4 regions of the Nostoc sp. DedSLP03 genome follow, and region 4 is predicted to be linked to each of the others. Evidence: riboswitches for the same ligand, from Rfam matches in the RefSeq annotation. Region 4 holds a riboswitch; each other region holds the start of a gene.

Region 1 (2,202 bases), on a different contig from region 4:
GCCGTGACTGCTTATTGGGCTGGGCCTCCTAGTTTAGAATCACGGGTGAAAGAATTGGTGGATGCTGGTTATCGGGAAATTGCAATTCTGCCATACTTTTTATTCCCTGGTGGAATAACCGATGCGATCGCCACCTCAATAGAGGAACTAAAATTACAATTTTCTGCGGTGAATTTCCAATTGGCCAAGCCATTGGGAGCAAGTGCAGAATTAGCCGAGCTAATTTGGGATTTAACACAGAGATGAACCGCACAGAAAAACAGGATAACAAGTATTTGGGAAAGGTTTATTTAGTAGGTGCAGGCCCAGGAGATCCAGGATTAATTACCCTGAAGGCGAAAGGTTTATTGGAATGTGCAGATGTAGTCATCTATGATGCCTTAGTGAGTCCGGCAATTTTAGCAATGATTAATCCCCAAGCCGAGCAAATTAATGCTGGTAAACGCAGGGGAAAACATTCGCTGTTCCAGTCAGAAACAACTCAATTGCTGATTGATAAAGCGCAGGATAATGCAATTGTAGTGCGGCTAAAGGGTGGCGATCCGTTTATCTTTGGTCGCGGTGGCGAAGAAATGGAAGAATTAGTCAAAGCTGGAATATCAACGGAAGTTGTGCCAGGTATCACTTCGGGAATTGCAGCAGCAGCATACTCAGGTATTCCTTTGACGCATCGGCTTTATAGTTCGTCAGTCACATTTGTAACTGGTCATGAAGCGGCGGGTAAGTATAGACCGCAAGTAAATTGGAGTGCGATCGCTCGCGGTTCCGAAACCATTGTAATTTATATGGGAATTCACAATCTGCCTTATATTGTGGAAGAATTAATTGCAGCTGGGTTGAATTTAGAAACGCCGATTGCTTTGGTGCGCTGGGGTACGCGCCCAGAACAAGAAGAATTAATTGGGACATTGGAAACAATAGTCACACAGGTAGAGGAAACTGGATTTGGTGCGCCTGCGATCGCAGTTATTGGACAAGTAGTAAAGATGCACAGTATTTTATCTGGTTGTCGTCCAGTTTGAGCGTTAGCGCAAAGTTTGCTGTTTCGTATTCTCCGATAACTTTAGTGTACGATCGATAAGGTTATTCGGTTCTGGTGGGAGTCAGCTACCAGAGGTAACGGGGAAAGTTCGGTGCAAATCCGGCGCTGTCCCGCAACTGTGAACCAATTTGAGATTAAAGAAAATCTCAAGTTGAGTGAGTCAGGATGCCCGCCGAAGTAGATTTATCAGTTTCACATATCTGCGAGGTACAGATGACTACTACTGTAAATATTTCCCCAACTAATCCCTTGGAAGTTGCTGAACATACTTTATTTGTTTGCAAAACCTGTGCCAGTGTTTGGCAAAATGGAAAACGCTTAGGTGAAAGTGGTGGTGAAAAACTTTTACACCAACTTCAGCAGCTAGCACAAGATTGGGAGTTACGAGATCGATTCCCAATTCAGGAAGTTGAATGTATGAGTGCTTGTAATCGTTCTTGTGTAGTTGCCTTTAGTGCCAAAGGCAAATTAACATATTTATTTGGTGATTTAGCTGTTGATGGTAGTGCGTCTGCGGTATTGGAATGTGCTAGTCAATATTATGCTAAAGCAGATGGTTTGCTGCCTTGGTCAGAACGTCCAGAAGCAATGAAAAAAGGCATTTTGGCAAAAATTCCACCTTTATCTAAATGATGCGCGTTTTGATTCTGGGTGGGACGGGTGATGCAGCAGAACTAGCTGCCAAAGCTACGACTATCCAAGAGTTAGAAGTAATCACCTCTCTAGCTGGCCGCACCCGCGAACCGTCAGTACCGTTAGGCGATTTACGGGTTGGAGGCTTCGGGGGTGTGGCTGGATTGGCTAGCTATCTGCGAGTCATGGAAATCGACTTATTAATTGATGCAACCCATCCTTTTGCTAGTCAAATTTCTTTTAATGCAGCAGATGCAGCAACGGAAGTTGGAGTACCCCGTTTGATGTTAATCCGTCCGCCTTGGAAAAAAGAAAGTGGCGATCGCTGGATTGAAGTTGACAGCGTTAAAGCCGCAGCAACCGCGCTAGAAAATCAGTCACAGCAGGTATTTTTGACAGTTGGTAGGCAAGAACTCGCTGTTTTTGCTCATTTAGAGAAAATTTGGTTTTTGATGCGGATGATTGACCCTCCTGGCGAAGATGCTTTAGTACCGCCGGGGATGGTATTGTGCGATCGCGGGCCTTTT
Region 2 (2,202 bases), on a different contig from region 4:
TCAGGCGGGAATATGGCTTTTGAAGTTGGCAAGATTACCCGCCAGATTCGGGATATTGCTAAGTCTCACAAAATCCCTGTTTTCTTGGGCTGTCAAATTAATCGGGGGAATCAAACTACGGCTGATAAACGCCCCAATCGTCATCTGTTACGTAACTCTGGTGAAATCTTTGAGGTTTGTGACCAGTTAATCATGCTTTACCGCGATGCTGTTTACACAAAAGACCCTAGCGATCGCACTATTGAGTTGATTGTTGAGAAAAACAGGCTTTACGGTAAGCTCGGCACTGCGACAATGTTATGCGATTTATCGACCTCGAAATTTTTGAACTTGGCAAAATAATTTGATGCGATGAACTTTTTTAAAGTTTTAGAGGTCGATATATGAAAGCACTTTCAGTTCGTCAGCCTTGGGCATGGGCAATCATTTATGCTCTCAAAAACATAGAAAACCGTGGCTGGCCTATCAATTATCGCGGCGACATTCTGATTCACGCTGCAAAAACCTGTACCAAGAAAGAGTATCAGCTAGCGGAAGAATTTTGCCAAGGGATGGGGCTAGTAATCCCAGAATTAATCTCTCTACGTCGCGGTCAAGTCATCGGTATTGTCACAATAGTTGATTGCAAGTTTTCACAAGTTGCGTCTGGCTGGGGGATGCCTGGGCAATACCATTGGAAGCTGGAGAATCCACGCGAGATTACACCGATTCCTTACATTGGACAACTGGGGCTTTTTGAAGTACCTGATGATTTGGTCAGGAGTGCGATCGCCTTATGAAATCAGTTCTTTCGCTTTTTTCCGGCATCGGCGGACTCTGCCACCACGGAATATCAACCGCAGGTCTATCCCACAAATTCCGAGTCCACCAATTTGTTGAAATTTCCGGCGTTGCTGGGCGTTGCTGAACTCAAGTATGAAATTTAAAAATTCGCTTTTTCTTTCCTCTTACTCTGCTGTGAATCTTACGAGCAATCGCCTAGAAATTATTATTTTCGTCACGCTCCCCTAAGACTTCTCCCGTGTAAGGGTTCACACAGGCAATCAATGTCCGCTCATCTGAAGTTGTTAACGTCACTTCTGCACTGCGATCTACACTTTGTGAATACCTGGTAAAAAATCGCTGTTCAAAATTAGTAATGGTGATATAGTTACTCCAATCGGTTCTGATGGGGAGCAGCCAATGGCTAAACGCCACGCTACGCTATCGGACGCAAGGGGGAAAGTCCGGTGTAAATCCGGCGCTGTCCCGCAACTGTAAACCAAAATTAGGTGAGTCAGGATGCCCGCCGGTTAGAATCAACTCGTTTACATAAATCTGCGAGGTACAGATTATGAACAGAAAAAAACAGGCGTTAGTCAGTCTAACCCTGATGGTAGTTATCAGTTTTTATCTAGTCATTGGTTTACCCAAACCCGCCTACGCCATGCACATTATGGAAGGTTTTTTACCTGTGCAGTGGGCAATTTTTTGGTGGATTGTGGCATTACCATTTTTTCTACTAGGATTGCGTAGTCTGACTCGCATTACCCAAGCTAACCCGGAACTGAAGCTACTCCTGGGCTTGGCTAGTGCTTTTACTTTCGTGCTGTCAGCATTGAAAATCCCTTCTGTAACAGGTAGCTGTTCTCACCCAACAGGGACGGGATTAGGTGCGGTGCTATTTGGCCCCCTGACTATGACGGTTTTGGGTAGCTTAGTATTGTTGTTTCAAGCTTTGTTACTGGCGCATGGTGGCTTGACGACGCTGGGGGCAAATGCTTTTTCGATGGCGATCGCTGGACCATTTGCGGCTTACTGGATATATAATCTGACAATCAAGTTGGGTGGTAAGCAAAAAATCGCCATATTTTTAGCAGCTGCGATCGCAGATTTACTCACCTATATTATCACTTCTATCCAACTCGCCCTAGCTTTTCCTGCACCTGTTGGTGGGTTTCTCGCTTCATTTACCAAGTTCGCCGGAATTTTCGCCATTACTCAAGTTCCCTTAGCAATTAGTGAAGGATTGCTAACTGTGTTGGTGTGGAACTGGCTGCAATCTTATAATCCTCAAGAATTAGAATTGCTGAAATTAATCAAATGGGAGCCCCAAGGAAATGAGTCAATCTAAAAAAGGGTTGAGTAACTGGCTGTTGGTAGTAGCTGTATTAGCTTTAGGTGATTTTTTAAAAAGAAATTACCAGCTAAAGTGGTCGAATC
Region 3 (2,202 bases), on a different contig from region 4:
AAGGAGTCGGGTATTTACTTCGATCCAAATAAACTGCACGTTCCCAACCACAAAGGCGAACATTTTTCAGTGCGCGGCCCGCTAAATGTGGCGCGTCCCATCCAAGGTTATCCGGTGATTATTCAAGCTGGATCTTCCGAGGATGGTAAGGAGCTGGCTGCACAAACGGCGGAGGTAATTTTCACTGCCCAACAGACTCTGGCAGAAGCTCAGGCATTTTATACAGATGTGAAGGGGAGACTGGCTCAATACGGGCGCTCACCTGACCATCTTAAGATTATGCCAGGTGTATTCCCAGTTATCGGCAAAACTGAGCAAGAAGCCAAGGACAAATTCGATCGAATTCAGGAGTTGATCGATCCGGTGGTCGGCTTAAATTTGCTTGACTCAATGATCGGTGGATTTGACCTATCCGGCTATCCATTGGACGGGCCGTTGCCGGAGTTACCAGAGACTAACGGGGGTAAAAGCCGTCAGCAACTTCTGACTGACCTAGCCATGAGAGAGAATTTAACGATTCGACAACTGTATTTATGGATAGCTGGAGCGCGTGGGCATCGTCAGATTCTAGGCACACCAGAACAAATTGCCGATCAGCTAGAAGATTGGTTTCTCAATGGCGGGGCAGATGGCTTTAATATCATGCCGCCCTGGTTGCCTGGAGGATTGGACGAATTTGTAGACTTGGTAATTCCTGAATTGCAACGTCGCGGTCTGTTCCGTACAGAGTATGAAGCACGAACCCTGCGCGAAAATCTTGGTTTACCTCGTCCAGTAAATCAGTTTAGCAAAGTTGCTACTCGTGAAGCGGCGATCGCCTAACTTTTTCTAAAGCAAGTTTGGCAGCAAAAAGGCTCAAGCATTCCTGCCTGAGCCATGACTAAATTCAATTTATAGATTAGTTTCAAGAACTATATCTTTCGATCGGTAATGGATAAGCTCAGTTAAATTTATCGCCATAGTAATGTAAGATAATTATCTGGATGATGTCTGGTTGATATCTATAACCTCAACAAAGTCTAAATTACTAAAGCTGAGAGTTGGGAAACTCCGGTGAAATTCCGGGACTGTGCCGCAGCTGTAATGGGATGACCCAAGTCAGAATGCCAACTATCAGGATGTCCTCAAGACACACTCACCGTCTAATCCCTGCGTTGCACGGGGAAGGAGTTCTAAAATTGGTTTCTGGATTTGCCACTTGTCCTGGCTTGTTTTATGCTACTCCCGCCGCAGATGGGATATTATCTCGCGTTAGAATACCAGGTGGAATTATTAGTAGTCAGCAGTGCCGTGCGATCGCAGATATAGCAGAACAGCACGGTGGCGGCTATCTAGATGTGACTAATCGAGCTAACCTACAAGTCCGTGAAATCCGTACGGGGATAAATGCTGAGGTTCTGAAGTACCTACAAAATATGGGATTGGGTTCTGAGAATACTGTTGTAGACCAAATCCGCAATATTATGACCAGTCCAACTGCTGGTATCGATCCCCAAGAATTAATCGATACTCGTCCTTTTGTTCAAGGTTGGGATGATTATATTGCAGCACATCCGGCGCTTTCGGGACTGTCGGCCAAATTTAGCGTTTGCTTTGATGGTGGTGGGATAATTCGGGTGGGCGATCGCTTGAATGATATCGCCTTTGTAGCTGTCTTACTTAACGATAATGTTTACTTTCGCCTGTATCTCAGTGTCGGCGAGAAAAGTCAACCCCCCAGCGATACGGGAATTTTGCTACCACCAGAAAAATGTTTGCCCGTCTTAGCAGCTTTGGCGGATGTCTATCTAGCTTATAGTCATACTACGAGTAAGCGGCGGCTACGTTTGAGAGAGTTATTGAATACTTTGGGTTGTGAAAATTATCTCCAAGAAGTTGAGCAGCATTTACCTTTTTCTCTTTTATCCAGTGACCTAACCCCCCAACCCCCTTCCCTCGTAGGGAAGGGGGAGAAATTCTCCCCTCTCCTTGTAGGAGAGGGGTTGGGGGAGAGGTCAGATGCGAAATATCAGCATATTGGCATTTATCCCCAACGTCAGCAAGGCTTATTTTACATTGGTGTTGTCTTGCCCCTTGGTCGATTGGAAAGTAGACAGATGCGGGGTTTAGCAGATTTAGCAGCAAAATACGGTAGTGGAACTCTCAGGCTAACCCCTTGGCAAAATTTGCTCCTTACAGATATTCCTCAGCAATGGGTTGCTG
Region 4 (2,202 bases):
GCGTAGTTTACCGCCGTAGGCATCGCTTCTAATTAGTAGTTGTGTACCATTGTTTGCCAATTCTACAGATTCAATTGTGGAAGGGGAAGTAGGTAATTGGGTTACTGAGTCAGGGCGATCGTTGCTTTGTTGTAACTTGACTATTCCACTATCAGGTAACAGTACTATACCGTCGCTACCACTAACCGTTGCCTGCCAATCAGGACTATTTTTATCTAACCGTAAGGTCATGCGGACAGTGGGTATTGCACTTTGTAGTTGAGTAAATTGAATACTGTTGACACCGTATCGGTTGATTGACTGCTGTTGTTGCAGACTAGGCGATAAAGTTGCACCTTTAATATTAATATCTATAACGCTACGATTTTCGCTGCGATTTACCTCAATTTGTGAATGATTACTGCCATGAGTGCGGATAAAAAATCCATCTCCTGTGACTAGTAAATTTTCAATAATATTTGTCTCGGATGTAGTTTGTGCAACTTTTCCATCAGTCACCACACTGTAGATTCCACTTGCAGGTGATGTTGTCTCTACCCGTTCTGGCGATGGTAACTGTACCACCCATTGATTGCCAGTTCTCGATGTAAATTTTACAAGTTGCGGATCGAGAGTGTAACCTGGATTCAGTTCTACAACTATGCGAGTCTTTTGTTCGTCAAATTGTCCGAAGCGGATAGCACGAATTGCACCACCTACAGACTGAGTAAAACTAGGTTTTCCTAAAGTAGTTCCAGGTAAATCAATTACCAAACGAGTGGGGTTAAAAATTAACTGTGCCTGGGGTTGTACAGGATCATCAGTCGTAAATTCTAGCTGCTTGGAGACACCATCAAATCGCCAAGATTCTAGTTTTGCAGCAAGTGCGGGAGACGTGAGTATGGCAATACTTAATATTGCACTGGATAGCAGCCAGTGTATTTTCACAGAATACTCTCCTATTTCAATTTTATGACATCAAATAATTTTGTATTTACTTTTACTCACACCAGTACTAACCCACCAGAAATACTTTGCTGCTGAGTATTCGTTTAGCTGAGTATCTAAATGCAACTAAACCGCTTTATTATCGACACTCTCTAATTTCGTTCGCTCAAAAAATTAAAGAATGTCTGGTAATTTTGCATACAACTATCAAAAAATCTGGCAAAAACACTCGAATCTTTAATTGAGTTAATTACAGTTGCATCAACTTAATAAAATCTCATAAAAATGTTAGCCATACTGAGTTTTAGCAAGGCATAGTTGATAGCTGTATATTTTTACTTTTGATATCGCAATCGTTGTTATTTAATAAAATCCACTACCTATGGACTTTTACTAACGCAGATACAAAAAACGATGGACGATATTAGTCTTAACTCTGAGTGGAGAAAATTTGGGGACATCTGTACCTCGCAGATTTTTTAGGTGTGTTAACATCGGCGGGTCTTCTGACTTTGAGAGGATGCTTGAACACAATCTCATTACAGCTGCGGGACAGCGCCGGATTTACACCGGACTTTCCCCGTTTCCTCTAATGGCTGTTCCCCACTAGAACCGACTAATCGACCCATTGTATAGCATAATCAGGAAAATAACACAAGATATAGTTTTAGTTAACAGCCACTTTTATTTTAAGATTTCATGACATTAAAGAAGTCTTGGTTGTTATAACCAAGACTGAAGAATGAATTTATTTAATTGAACGCACTTACACAATTGCTTATCCCAAATTACTGAAGAACGTTCTCCAAAGGGTTCCCGTTACTCCTACAGCAATTAAAGCGTTAGTGAAAAACTTGCCTAATTCAATTTCTTGTCCCAGTGCTTTGTCGTCTTGACCTCAAGCTTGTCTGACTCCTTGCTTGTAAGTTGGTACATCTTGCAAAGAACCAATAACATACGCTGCAAAGAAAACTTTGCTCATGTAGTGGCTGAGGATATGAGGATATATCGTATATCAGGAATTCGCAAATTGTCTGATCTGGGACAGGTATATTTTATTGCAGCGGATTTTGCTGCTTTTCCCGCTCCTCAACCGCCTTGCTCACAATTCGCACCACAAGATTACTGATGGGACGGTCTTCTTCCTCCGCCCATCTCACCAAAGCCTCGTGGATATCTTTAGGGAAATATATCGAAGTTTGTACGCGATCGCTCTGGCTCATCAACTCTATAAGGATTTGTCGCCAATCCATCATACCCTCACAACCTTTTTAC

What was found. A riboswitch is a leader RNA that binds a small molecule or an ion and turns the genes downstream of it on or off. The one in region 4 is predicted to bind cobalamin.
Region 1: it holds a riboswitch for cobalamin, as region 4 does, so the genes downstream of both, RM368_RS29335 (DUF1636 family protein) here and RM368_RS21795 (N-acetylmuramoyl-L-alanine amidase) in region 4, are expected to answer to the same signal.
Region 2: it holds a riboswitch for cobalamin, as region 4 does, so the genes downstream of both, RM368_RS37655 (energy-coupling factor ABC transporter permease) here and RM368_RS21795 (N-acetylmuramoyl-L-alanine amidase) in region 4, are expected to answer to the same signal.
Region 3: it holds a riboswitch for cobalamin, as region 4 does, so the genes downstream of both, cobG (precorrin-3B synthase) here and RM368_RS21795 (N-acetylmuramoyl-L-alanine amidase) in region 4, are expected to answer to the same signal.

Annotation. Positions count from the first base shown of each region.
Region 1 covers NZ_JAVRCK010000081.1:26,582-28,783, forward strand. The annotation lists gene RM368_RS29325 (sirohydrochlorin chelatase) at 1-246, shown strand, start outside; gene cobA (uroporphyrinogen-III C-methyltransferase) at 243-1,022, shown strand; cobalamin riboswitch at 1,072-1,234, shown strand; gene RM368_RS29335 (DUF1636 family protein) at 1,256-1,675, shown strand; gene RM368_RS29340 (cobalt-precorrin-6A reductase) at 1,675-2,202, shown strand, end outside.
Region 2 covers NZ_JAVRCK010000177.1:9-2,210, reverse strand. The annotation lists gene RM368_RS37665 (replicative DNA helicase) at 1-342, shown strand, start outside; gene RM368_RS37660 (ASCH domain-containing protein) at 384-779, shown strand; cobalamin riboswitch at 1,144-1,308, shown strand; gene RM368_RS37655 (energy-coupling factor ABC transporter permease) at 1,334-2,113, shown strand.
Region 3 covers NZ_JAVRCK010000010.1:70,548-72,749, reverse strand. The annotation lists partial or broken gene RM368_RS07210 (LLM class flavin-dependent oxidoreductase) at 1-822, shown strand, start outside; cobalamin riboswitch at 999-1,130, shown strand; gene cobG (precorrin-3B synthase) at 1,104-2,202, shown strand, end outside.
Region 4 covers NZ_JAVRCK010000046.1:58,773-60,974, reverse strand. The annotation lists gene RM368_RS21795 (N-acetylmuramoyl-L-alanine amidase) at 1-927, opposite strand, end outside; cobalamin riboswitch at 1,406-1,559, opposite strand; gene RM368_RS21790 (ribbon-helix-helix domain-containing protein) at 1,983-2,183, opposite strand.